3 regions of the Peribacillus sp. FSL K6-5616 genome follow, and region 2 is predicted to be linked to each of the others. Evidence: riboswitches for the same ligand, from Rfam matches in the RefSeq annotation. Region 2 holds a riboswitch; each other region holds the start of a gene.
The links. A riboswitch is a leader RNA that binds a small molecule or an ion and turns the genes downstream of it on or off. The one in region 2 is predicted to bind cyclic di-AMP.
Positions count from the first base shown of each region.

Region 1 (4,487 bases), 1.0 Mb from region 2:
GGAAGTCCAATAACGATTTTTTTTCAATTTCTGGGGAGTGGGACTTATTTCAGATGCTTAACAATATTGATGAGCAGGAAAAAAGCAGGTTCGGAAAGATAGGATATTTATTAAGCGCTGTAAGGACGATTGGTGAGAATGCTCCCTTTTCCTATAAACTAGAATATGATGGGAATTTCATTGAAGGGGAAGCCGTTATGATTTTGGTCTTGAATGGTTGTTTTATCGGCACTAATTTATTACCCTTCCCCATGATTAGTCCAGACGATGGGCTCTTTGGCGTTGCCATCTTGGAAAATGCAAGCCTTGGTGCATTTTTAGAAATAATAGCGATGAAACGTTCATGGACTGAAAATATGAGTTCTGACTCTGGGGTGACTTATTTACAAGCAGGTACCTTGACTATTGAATCCAAGAGGCCGCTTGATGTGGATATGGATGGAGAGAACTATAGGCAAACTCCTTCGCGCATTAAAGTCCTCGCCCACCATTTGTCAGTATTAACACCAAATTAGTATGAGGATTACATTTGAAGGGAAAGGCTTATGTGTTTTTTTTGTATATTCATTCCTTATTTCTGCAATTGTTTCCAAAATAGGATAAAATGTATGATGATATATCATTTTTTGCAGGAGGACCAATTATGGTGTACCAGGTCGGATTGTTAAAGGGCATTTTAGAGCCTTATCGGAGTCGTTATCAGCTGCAAAATGCAGAGGCAGTCACAAAGTTTGGATTGAAATTAATAGTTTTATATTTTGTTAGTCTTATAGTATTCGCCGTTGGGGGATATTTTGGCATTGGTTCAGAATCATTCTCCAAAGAAATCACGAAGATGAGCGCCAATGAATTCGAAGCAGCAAAGTTGCTGATTTTGAGCGGCAATATAATAACAGGAATAATCGACCCTTCCATATACATATTTTTAGCAGCTCTATTCTTTTGGATCGTTACTGATATCCCCTATATAAAATTAGTTATCGTTCAAATGATTCTTTTTGGCTTGCAATTAATAGAAAAAACATTATTGATTCCCTTATTCGTTTTAATGGATTTAGGCAGCGATGCCAATCCTTTTTCATTGGGGATCATCAGTCAGTATTTTCTCAGAAGTGATTATTTCATTCACTTTTTCAGCGGAATTACCATTTTTCAATTTCTTATTATTGCTCTGCAATATTTTTATTTAAAGGAATTTACAGAACGTAATAATTATTTGGTCCTTTTAATGATTGTTCTATTCTATTTGGCCACATGGTTTGTTAAAGCCTTTTTAGGATACATCCAAGTAGGCGTATTTGTATAAAGCGGGTGAAATGAATGAGCGGTAAATGGAAAATAGCGGCGGTCTCCATTGCGTCGATAGTGTTAATAACCGTTAACTTATACCTTATTGAAAAAAAAGAAAGCAAAGTGGAACGGACGGTTTTCGTTGAAAACTGGACTAAGGTAAAAAAAGATACAATTACGGATACTATTCAAACAAATGGGGTAATTAAACCAGTAGAAGAGTATGATATTTATTTTGATGCCAAGAAAAATGATTTTAAGAAATTCCTTGTAAAAGAAGGCGATGCGATTACGGCTGGCTCCTCGTTGTTTGAGTTTACGACGACCGAACTTGATGCGCTTAAGACGAATTTGGAAGCGGAGAAAACGGCCGCCGAGGGGGAAATTGCAGGGATTGAGGAATACATAGGGAAGTTGAGGTCTTATCAGGGGACCGTGACCAGTGAACCTGAAGCTGCAATTGATGAATCGGTGGAAAAGAACTTGAATATTGATATAACGACAAGCTCTTCAGATCTTATTAAAAGTAACATTGAGCAAGAAATGTACAAGCAGGAACTAGAAAAAAACAGGTTGGATGAAAAAGTAAAAATGCTTGATGCTAAATTAAGTTCGATTGAGCAGCAGTCCAGTGCAATTGTAACGACTAGCGAGGCTGATGGTGTCGTTAAAAATATCAATAAAAACCTGAATAATCCCATTATATCCATTGTTTCGACAAATATGGCAATTGAAGGGGATTTCTCCGAAGAGGAAATGAAAAAGGCTGAAGTGGGCATGACTATAAAAGCAAGTTCCTCTGATTCAAAAAAGGCATTGAAAGGGAAGATAGGCCGTATCCATTCCTATCCCGCTGAAGAACCATCATTAAAAAAAGATAACAGATTTCCATTTCAGGCTTTAATCGAACCGGAAGGCGAAGAAACTGAACCATTGTTGGTGGGATCGAAAGTGAATCTTACTGTAATAACCAATGAGAAAGCCGGTGTACCCTCCATTCCGATAGAGGCCGTACAATACCAAAAGCAGCCTTATATTTACAAGTTGACTAATAAAGGCCATGTGGATAAACATTACATTACAAAAGGTCTTAAGGCTGAAGGGAAGCAAGAAATCATAAAGGGACCGTCTGTAGGTGACGTCATCCTGCTGGAGTCGAATGCGGCAGTGAAGAACCATTCTTATTTTATAACCCCGATTCAATTTGAAAAAGTGAAAGCTAGAACTTATAAAAAATTCACCTCTAGGGAAAAAGTAAGATATCTGTTACTTGGCATTCTGGAAAAATAACCGCTTTTTTCACAAGAGAGGTGATGTTAAATTAGGAATTAATTATATCAATATAACTTATTTGATTAAAAATCGGGAAACGTAATTATAGATACAACAGCCTTTAATGCAGAATATTCAGACATATTAAAAGATTTTTTCTAGAACTGATGCGAATAAATATTTACAGATTATCATTTTTAGTATAATATTTTATTATAAGTTAACTCGCTTAATCTTATTCCAAGAACGGGGGACCCATTTTTGTGGATTTTATCCGCTAGGGGTGAATTCAGAAATGAAAGGGCATTTGTGTTTCCAATTCCTAACCCGACAGCTAACCTCGTCAGCGTCTTTAAGGGAACATGTGTGAATATTCACGCCAATAAGAAATCGACACATGAAGTGTCTTTTTTTTCGGCGTAAAGACAGAGTTTTTCAAAAAAAGAAAAATTACTTTCTTTTTATTAGTATCTTGTTTCCCTTACCGAGACAAAAATGTTTTTGCATCAAAGACTTTATGGAAGGTGAGGAAAGTAAATGAAGAAATTCAAATTAAGTTTAGCTAGCCAAATTTTCATTGGTTTAATTCTAGGGATTATCGTTGGTGCCATTTTTTATGGTAATGAGTCGGCCCAAAGCTTTTTACAGCCATTCGGAGACATTTTCCTACGAATGATTAAAATGATCGTAGTGCCGATCATCGTATCCAGCCTTATCGTTGCAGTTGCCGGTGTAGGTGACTTGAAAGCGGTAGGAAAACTAGGTGCTAAATCATTATCATACTTTGTTGTCGTAACTATGATAGCGATTGCTGTTGGTTTAATTTCAGCGAATATCATCCAGCCTGGTGCTGGTGTGAATATGAATAACCTGGAACAAACTGATATCTCGACATATGTTGATACAGCAGAAACTAAGCAGCATGAATCGTTCGTAGATACACTTGTACACATCGTGCCATCCAATCCAGTTAAAGCCATGGTAGAAGGCGATATGCTAGCGATCATTTTCTTCTCCGTGTTGTTTGGACTAAGTATTGCGGCCATCGGTGAAAAGGGTAAACCAGTATTCCGTTTCTTCCAAGGTGTAGCTGAAGGAATGTTCTACCTAACTAACATGGTCATGAAATTCGCTCCTATCGGTGTATTTGCACTAATCGGTGTGACTATCTCCAAGTTCGGTTTGGAATCTCTAATTCCGTTAGGAAAGTTAGCGCTTTCTGTTTACGGAACAATGATCTTCTTTGTAATTGTCATTCTGGGTCTTATTGCAAAATTTGTAGGATTCAATATCTTTACTTTGATTAAACTTCTAAAAGAAGAATTGATTCTTGCTTTCTCTACTGCAAGTTCAGAAGCGGTTCTTCCGAAAATCATGGAAAAAATGGAGAAAGCGGGATGTCCGAAACATATTGCTACATTTGTTATTCCGACTGGATACTCCTTTAACCTTGATGGTTCTACATTATACCAAGCGTTAGCAGCTATCTTCATCGCTCAAATGTATGGAATCGATTTAAGCATGTATGAGCAAATCACGCTAATGCTAGTGTTAATGATCACATCCAAAGGGATTGCGGGTGTACCAGGTGTATCTTTCGTAGTTCTTTTAGCGACATTGGGAACTGTCGGTATTCCTATTGAAGGTCTAGCATTTATTGCCGGTATCGACCGTATTCTTGATATGGGACGTACAGTGGTAAACGTTATTGGTAATTCACTTGCGGCAATCGTTATCTCTAAATGGGAAGGTCAATTCAACCCTCCTTCCAAAAAAGAACTAGAACAACAAGTTTCTTGATACAAAAAATCCAGAGTGAAATGTCACTCTGGATTTTTTTTATTGAATGAAAAAGCGCTTCCTTAATTTTTCTCGATACTGTAAAAATCTGCTTCCTTCAGGTGTTATGGAGGGAACTACTTCTT
Region 1 is NZ_JBBOYT010000001.1:5,339,905-5,344,391, forward strand. It holds gene MHB45_RS25990 (YegS/Rv2252/BmrU family lipid kinase) at 1-515, shown strand, start outside; gene MHB45_RS25995 (hypothetical protein) at 644-1,306, shown strand; gene MHB45_RS26000 (efflux RND transporter periplasmic adaptor subunit) at 1,321-2,580, shown strand; cyclic di-AMP (ydaO/yuaA leader) riboswitch at 2,779-2,926, shown strand; gene MHB45_RS26005 (cation:dicarboxylate symporter family transporter) at 3,100-4,362, shown strand.
Region 1: linked by a shared signal. The riboswitch ahead of MHB45_RS26005 (cation:dicarboxylate symporter family transporter) and the one ahead of MHB45_RS20885 (TrkH family potassium uptake protein) in region 2 are both predicted to bind cyclic di-AMP.

Region 2 (4,487 bases):
AAATGCTCGATTGCATGTCATTTCCGATGGCTACGATGACACAATCGAAATTACGGATTCCGATTGCTTTCAATGTCTCTTCTTCGGTCGTATCCGCCATGACTGCATGGGTAACGTTCAGTTCCGCATTCTCGACTCTTTCCTCGTTCACATCAATACCCAAAACCTCTTGGCCTGCCGTATATAATCTATGGGCCACACTGGTTCCAAATCTGCCTAAACCTATCACGGCGTATTGTCGTTTTCCCATCTTTTACACTCCTTCATTGATTATTAACCAATCATGATTTTCCCTTTTGGACGTCGGAACGGATCTGGCTTGCGCCTCATGGCGATAGCAAAGGCCAAAGTCAAAGGGCCAACACGGCCTGCAAACATCGTGAAAATGATGAGCAGCCGGCCAACCGGTGATAATTCTGGGGTCAAACCCATTGAAAGCCCCACGGTGGCAAAAGCTGAAGTGGCTTCGAACAAAATCATCAAAAAGTCAGTTCCGCTTTCAGTGATTGTCAGCAGAATGGAGATGATTGAAACCATGAATACACCAATGAACGTAACGGATAATGCTTTAAAGATCGTTTCACTCACGATGCGGTGGCGGAACAAGACCACATCACCCTTTCCCTTGATCTGTGACCAAACCGTTCCGACAAGCGTGGCCAATGTAGTCGTTTTAATCCCGCCGCCAGTCGATCCGGGTGAAGCCCCAACGAACATCAAGAAGATGATGAGCAGTAATGTAGGCTGGGTCAAATCAGGGATATTCAACGTATTGGAGCCTGCCGTCCTTGGTGAAACCGATTGAAATAAAGACGATAACGTTTTACCCATGAAAGATAAAGGCTGCAATGTCTTGGCGTTACCGAACTCGAATAAAAAGATTAAAATTGCACCTGTGATTGTAAGGATCAAGCTAGTCATCAGAACCACCTTCGTATGTACGGATAAACGATGGGTGTCACGATATTCGTATAGTTCATTCATCACGATAAAGCCTATCCCGCCAAACGTGATGAGGAAGACGACGGTAAGGGTTACGAAGGGATCGGATACATATGGGGTCAAGCTCCTGAATTCACCCATTAAATCAAAGCCGGCATTATTGAAATTCGAGATGGAATGAAAAACCCCGTAATAGATCGCTTTGCCGGTTGGCATGTCAAAAGAAAAGCGAATCGATAAGATAAGGGCACCCACACCTTCAATGATGGCCGTGAAAATTAAAAGCCGTTTCACTAATCTGACTACACCCGCCATGGATAGATTATTTAAGGACTCCTGCAAGAGTAACCTGCCTTTTAAGGAAATCTTTTTGCCTAGAAGGAAAAAGAAAAACGTCGCAAATGACATGAACCCTAATCCGCCTATCTGAATCAGTGTTAAGATGACCAACTCACCAAAAGTGGTGAAAGTCGATCCCGTATCCACTACGACAAGCCCTGTTACACAAGTAGCGGATGTTGCGGTGAATAAAGCATCCAGAAAAGAAAGACCATTCCCACTTTCAGTGGAAATCGGCAGGGTCAATAAATAGGACCCGATAAGTATCAGGATGACAAAGCCGAGTACAAGTATTTTTGGCGGATCTAACAAATTTTTTGCTTTTATCAAATTGATCATCCCTACTGTATGACTTTTAATCAACCATCTGCTTTTCGAATCTTTTTAAAAGCATAATAAAAAGACCTGCGAAAACATCGTATAGCTGTATTGCCACAAAAAGCGTGCAAAAAAAGCTTCCGAAATAGGCGGTCTTATGACCTCCTTCGCTTTAGCCGACGAAGTTAGCTGACGGGTAGGATGGCGAAAGAGCTGATCTCATCCCTTCTGCAAGGCAGAATTAACCCCAAATGATTGGGTCCTCCGTACTCATTTACCATGAGTTTTGGCCGAAATGCATTAAATTGATAAACGTATTCTACTCCCATCATTTAGCAGTTGTAAACCCCTAAATCATAAAAATATATTTCTTTAACAAAACTGAAAATTTACGTTTTATTTACATTTAGAAAACGTATTGACAAATATTAGTTAGCACATTATGATAGGTTCGATTAATCCAATTATGATAACCGGCATCGATGTACTTTATTCAATAATTTCAAGCAGAACATGCTATTGCCAATCAAAATTTGTAGTAGATATATTATGTTTCTTTTGTAAAAGATAAAGAAAAAAGCAGTACATTATTAGTTAAATTCAATACATTTTATTAAAAAGGCGGGCAATTATGGAGAAGACGTTCAATAGATATGTTATTAATGCTACAGGCAAGGGTGGCCAAACATATTTAACACAATGCCAGGATAAAGATGCACTAAGGAAATGGATAGCCGATCATGAGGATCAAATCATCATGAATGAATTAAGGATAACGGATAAGAAAAAGAATCCGTTTTTAAAATTGTTTTCCCCAAGGTAAATCAACTGATTCCAACATTCATTTGCGGTATTCAATTATTGTAATTCCCTGTGTTCTATCCAGGAACGCTGAGCGAAAAATCCATATCTTGTTTGCTTTTAAACTCATTTATTTTGAATGAGTTTTTTTGCGTTATATACAGTTTCGGTCCGAAAATGTTAAAATTTAGTAATACCAATATGGACGTAGAGAAGAGAAAAGTAAAATGAAATGATCACTTTCCGAGAGCAGCCGAGGATTGTTGGGGATGTATGGTGACACATGAAGGTGGCATCAAATTGATCCGTCCCGAGACGGATTGCTTGGGGACGGGGTTTTATATGTACGGACAAAGGGGGAGAAGCGATGACATTAAGAAATGCATTGGTATCCTGGAAATACCCTTCCATTCTTTTGTGCGGAATAGGTATCTCCAACTTCGGTTCTTGGGTTTATTTCATTGCCCTTAATTTAATCGTTCTGGATATGACTGATTCAGCCTTGGCGGTAGCTGGACTTTATATCGTTAAACCGATGGCTGCCATATTTACGAATGTGTGGGCAGGGAGCGTGATCGACCGGATAAATAAGCGGAACCTGATGGCGGCACTTGACCTATTTCGCACGGTATTCATAGTCTTGCTGCCTTTGACTTCTTCTATTTGGGTCATGTATTCCCTTGTCTTCGTGATCAATATGGCAGGGGCCATGTTCGGAACAGCATCTAGGTCATATATAACAAAATTAATACCCATTGAACAGAGGAAACGATTTAATTCATTACGAAGCTTAATGGATTCTGGAGCTTTTTTGATTGGACCGGCGCTAGCGGGTATCCTTTTCTTGATCGGTACGCCCGTTTTAGCGATTTATATTAACGCGGCTGCCTTATTGTTATCCGGTATCATCACTCTATTCATGCCTAATCTTGAAAAGGATCATCGCCTTGAACAATCCAATCATTACCTGTCTTGGGCCATCATGAAAAAGGATTGGGGCATCGTTCTGGACTTCAGCCGGAAATCTTCCTATATCATGCTCATTTATTTCTTATTCAGCTGCATGGTGGTGATGGAAACGGCCATCGATTCCCAAGAAGCTGCGTTTGCCAAGGCCGTGCTCCTTTTAACGGACAGCGATTACGGATTCCTTGTAAGCGTCGCCGGGGCAGGCATCATTGCTGGTGCCATAGTCAATGCCGTATTCATCAGTAAAGTGAAAATCTCGCACATGATTGGTCTTGGATCTTTATTTGTCTCGATAGGTTATATGATTTTTGCCTTTTCGAATTCCTTTTCACTGGCCGCCATCGGATTTTTCATCATTGCCTTTTCATTGGCTTTTGCCAACACTGGCTTTCAAACCTTTTATCAAAATAATATTCCGGTGGAAATCATGGGCAGGGTCGGAAGTGTTTTTGGCTTGTTAGAAGCTTTATTGATCATCATTACTACCGCAATCGTTGGTGTTTCAGCCCATTTCATTTCGATTCGGTTCGTGGTGATTTCAGGTTCCTTGATCATGTTCGCTTTATCCATATGGTTGTCGATGCTTAGTATGAAGACCTCCAAGAGCAGGTATTATTCCGTTGGTGATGCAGAGATAGAAGCGAAGGAAAAGATGTAATCCGATTTAAAGGCATGTTGATATGCCGTTGATGAATGATTCATTGGATGAATGTGCGCAATTGGCTGATGAAGTTCAAGATTTGAAAATGGATTTTCGCCATTTCTTCCACCGTTTGTTCTTCACAGTTCTCCAGCCACTCAGTAATCACCCCTAAAATCGCCGATGTCAGGAAGGCGTGCATATACATGCGGAATGCTTCATCTTTAGCTGCTGGATGAAGGCTGATCAAACGCTCCAACAGTACTTCCCCGAAAACCCGTTTTATTTTTTTCGCAAAAGAAGGGTCGCCCTGATCACCAAGAATGGCCCTTAATGCGTGAGCATGTTCACTGATGAATTGAAAAATCGCTATGAAAGGCGGATAAAGTTGCTGTTGATTAAGAGCCAAAAAAGCTTCTTTAGGCAAAATGGCAGTAATGCGGGTTTGAAGTTCATGTAACAATTCCTGCTGTAAGTG
Region 2 is NZ_JBBOYT010000001.1:4,312,102-4,316,588, reverse strand. It holds gene MHB45_RS20890 (potassium channel family protein) at 1-250, opposite strand, end outside; gene MHB45_RS20885 (TrkH family potassium uptake protein) at 274-1,611, opposite strand; cyclic di-AMP (ydaO/yuaA leader) riboswitch at 1,759-1,901, opposite strand; gene MHB45_RS20880 (hypothetical protein) at 2,231-2,422, shown strand; gene MHB45_RS20875 (MFS transporter) at 2,768-4,027, shown strand; gene MHB45_RS20870 (TetR/AcrR family transcriptional regulator) at 4,068-4,487, opposite strand, start outside.

Region 3 (4,487 bases), 3.8 Mb from region 2:
GTTTTCTTTGGCTAACGGATGTAATCAGGGGAAAAGGGTGGAATATAAAGTTTCTTCTTTCGATCGTTTATATGACCGTCATTTTTGGTTTGGTGGAGTATCGTTTGGTCGCTTCATTCATTTTTGATTCGGAGCCAAACAGCAGAGATGAATATTTTCACGCAAGGCTGCCGCTCGATTGGGTCGTTAAGCTTACTTTCAAAAATTTCGTTCTTGGACATACGCATGTCATGACTGTACATGCTCTTATCATCCTGCCGATTACAGTCTTTGCCCTTTATATTATTCTGACCAAAAAACTGTGGAGACAGGAGAAGGTATATGTTTTTTTATTCGGCTTGAATTTTATGCTCTCAGCGTGGTACGCATTTTGGTTTTATAAAGGCTGGCTTCCTTTAACGGAAAGGTTCCATACCCTGGATACCTTTAATTTTGCCAGATTTCACTTTTTAAGGCCGATGGTAATTTACTTAGGGTTTGCCCTCGCGATAAAAATCATTTGGGAACACAGCGACTATGCTAAGAAAACCCTTTCTATTTTCATCGCCATTCAAATTCTGATTTTAATGGGTTTCAATGAAGAGATCACTCACAATAAAAAACCCTCTTTTAAAGAGTTCTATTCAGAAAGCCTTTTTCAGGAAATAAAAGATCATATAGACCGTCCACAAGAAGAGTATCGTGTTGCCAGCATTGCGCTGCATCCCGCAATCGCTCAATATAATGGATTTTACACGCTCGATAGCTATAACAATTTTTATCCGCTTTCTTACAAACATCAATTTCGTCAAATAATTGAAAACGAATTGGCTAAGAATAAAAACATCAGAATCTACTTTGATGAATGGGGAGGACGTTGTTACCTGTTTACCGATGAGCTTGGGAAGCATTATATGTTCAAGAAAGGCTCGAAGAAAGAGCTGGAAAATTTGGACCTCAACATGGATGCGTTTAAAGGATTAGGCGGCACGTATATATTTTCTGCCATCCCAATCAACAACGCGAAGGAAAACGGATTGGTGCTGGATAGGGTTTTCACGAAAAAAGGAAGCGTATGGAAAATTCATTTATACAGAGTCATGTGAAAAGGGGGGAATAGAATGAATTCACCGATTGTAACGATTGTTGTACCTTGTTATAACGAAGAAAGCGTTTTGCAGGAAACCATTTCCCAGCTTTGTGGATTGATGAGGGGGTTGGTCGATGAAAATGTTGTTTCCGGTCAAAGTAAAATTTTGTTGGTCGATGATGGGAGCAAGGATCAAACGTGGAAGATCATTTATAAAGAAACGATTAATAATGAATATGTTCGTGGGCTAAAGCTTTCCCGGAATGCTGGACATCAAAATGCACTTCTGGCAGGGTTGTTTACAGCCAAGGAAGCCTCGGATTGTGTGATTTCCATTGATGCAGATTTACAGGATGATATTCAGGTCATCCCGGAATTCATTCGGAAATTCAATGAAGGATGTGAAATCGTATATGGTGTCCGCCAGAAAAGGGACCTTGATTCATTCTTTAAACGAACATCTGCAACAGGTTTTTATAAATTGATGAACAAGATGGGGGTCAACCTTGTCTATAATCATGCCGATTTCCGGCTAATGAGCAAAAGGGCGATCGCGGAGTTGGAACGCTTTGATGAAACGAATCTTTTTTTACGGGGGATTGTACCGCTTATTGGGTTTAAGACGGACTCTGTTTATTATGACCGTAAAGAAAGATTGGCTGGGGAAACGAAATATCCATTTAAGAAGATGGTTGCTTTTGCACTTGATGGCATTACTTCCTTTTCAGTTACACCAATCCGGCTGGTATTATGGCTAGGATGTCTTTCCTTTTTCATTAGCTTACTCTTTGGGTCTTACTTTTTATGGTTGAAATTTTATGGGCAGACCGAAACTGGATGGACCTCATTGATCACCTCCATATGGTTGATCGGTGGACTACAGTTGATTGCTGTCGGCTTGATTGGGGAGTATATAGGTAAAATCTATAATGAATCCAAACGCCGGCCTAAATATATTGTTGATCTTGATCTATTTAATCCGCTCGATTTAAAAAAACGGGAGCAACTAGACAATGAACGGAACAGTATTGAAAAACTATCTAAAACAAACTAACTCCTTTATCCGCTTTTTATTGGTCGGAATAGTCAATACAGCGGTTGGACTTTCCATCATGCTTTTTCTCATGAATGTTCTTGAATTATCTTACTGGATCTCCACCTTTATCGGCAATGGTACGGGAGCTGTAACGAGTTTTCTTTTGAACAGGACTTTTACCTTTAAAAGCGATATAGAATGGCGTCGAGGAGTTGCCCGTTTCTTTTGCGTCATCCTGATTTGTTATTCCGCCGCTTATTCTATAGGCCAAGCCATTGCAGAATCACTGGAAGGAACCGTTCATTTATCCATACAACAAAATTTGGCTGTTCTGATAGGAACAATTTTTTATACAGTGCTTAACTATCTTGGCCAGAAATACTTTGTCTTTAAAAAAAGCAATTTGAGGCCAATTCAAGAAGGAAGGAACTGATTAGCGTAGATCAGTGGAATAATGCCCCCGATTGGACGGGAATTAATAATGGAATCGGAAAGAGAAAATTCTGATTTAATGACTATCCAAGCTGGGGCAGATCTGTTTTACTTGATCCATCACGTTCCATGTGGTGATCATTTTTCCTTTTTGGAAATGTATCTTTTGTTCATTGTCCTCTTTAATATCCCTTTTAGACGTTTACTTTCCTCCTTTCCTACCTTCGAATCATGTGTATGCATGACTTTTGTTATATAAGTCAAGAATAAAGCCTCGTTTATAAATAATAATTCTATTTCTGTGCAAAATTTTCATTTACTTTTCCATTTCACGGGAGTATGATAATCAACAGTTTCATATTTCTAAATCGCTTAAACCTTATGGTGCGGGGGACCCGTTATTGGGATTGTTTTTACAATCCAAGGGGTGAATCCTTTAAAAGGTAGGGCTACTCTTAGGTCCGAATCCGACAGCTAACCTCGTAAGCGTTATATGAGAAGGAAGGTGGAGCTTGTTAGACAAAAAAATTGATGTCTACAGGTCTATTTAGCTATGACTTGTAGGCATTTTTGTGTTCCGTCTCGTTTTTTGCTACAGCTGGGAAACATAAACTTATAAATTAAACTGGTGGTGAATTCTTGATGTTATCTTCTATAAAGAGGTTCTTGATCGGGAGACCTTTAAAATCGAATGCACTTGGTGAACAAAAGCTTAATAAAACAAAGGCGTTGGCGATATTATCTTCCGATGCTTTGTCTTCGGTTGCATATGGGCCGGAGCAAATATTGATTGTCCTGATCACGGTCGGTGCTGCGGCATTCTGGTATTCAATCCCCATCGCGATTGGAGTATTGATCCTGTTAACCGCTTTGATTTTGTCCTACAGACAAATCATTTTCGCTTATCCACATGGCGGGGGAGCCTATGTGGTTTCAAAAAACAATTTAGGTGTCAATCCAGGGTTGATAGCTGGAGGATCCTTATTGGTCGATTATATATTAACTGTCGCGGTAAGTGTTTCTGCTGGTACGGATGCCATCACGTCCGCTTTTCCCGGCCTGCATGATTATAATGTCCTCATAGCCATTATTTTCGTCATCCTACTTACTATCTTGAACCTTAGGGGGGTTACGGAATCGGCCTCTGTCTTGGCCTATCCGGTGTACCTATTCGTTTTAGCCTTGTTCATCTTGATTGGGGTTGGAATTTACAAGATTCTGACGGGAGGAATCTCACCGGAATTGCATGCGTCAATCGGGACTCCGGTAGCCGGCATCAGTTTATTTATACTGCTAAGAGCATTTGCATCAGGAAGCTCCGCATTGACAGGAGTTGAAGCGATTTCCAATGCAATCCCGAACTTTAAAGATCCAGCACCGAATAATGCTGCAAAGACATTAATAGCGATGGGTTCCTTACTAGCTGTTTTGTTTTCGGGAATCGTATTCTTAGCCTATTATTTAAGCATTGTTCCTAGCGCAGAGGTAACGGTCGTCTCCCAGATTGCTGAAGAGATCTTTGGACGGAATTTCATGTATTTCTTCATTCAAGGTACAACTGCATTGATCTTGATACTTGCAGCAAATACTGGATATTCGGCTTTCCCTTTGCTTGCGGTAAATCTGGCAAAAGGATAAATTCATACCAAGGGCGTTTACGATCAGAGGGGACCGTTTAGGGTATTCCAATGGAATTATCATACTTGGACTTGCATCCATCATCTTGATAGTCGCATTTGAAGGACATACGGAAAATCTCATTCCGCTTTATGCGGTTGGTGTATTCATCCCATTTACGTTATCCCAGACCGGGATGATTGTTAAATGGATTCGCGAAAAGCCAAAAGGCTGGATGATGAAATTAACCATTAATTCAATTGGTGCCATAATTAGCTTTATCGTCACGATGATATTCTTTTTAACCAAATTTAGTCAGGTTTGGCCCGTTTT
Region 3 is NZ_JBBOYT010000001.1:470,040-474,526, forward strand. It holds gene MHB45_RS02260 (DUF6044 family protein) at 1-1,085, shown strand, start outside; gene MHB45_RS02265 (glycosyltransferase family 2 protein) at 1,101-2,123, shown strand; gene MHB45_RS02270 (GtrA family protein) at 2,083-2,538, shown strand; cyclic di-AMP (ydaO/yuaA leader) riboswitch at 2,897-3,042, shown strand; partial or broken gene MHB45_RS02275 (APC family permease) at 3,180-4,487, shown strand, end outside.
Region 3: linked by a shared signal. The riboswitch ahead of MHB45_RS02275 (APC family permease) and the one ahead of MHB45_RS20885 (TrkH family potassium uptake protein) in region 2 are both predicted to bind cyclic di-AMP.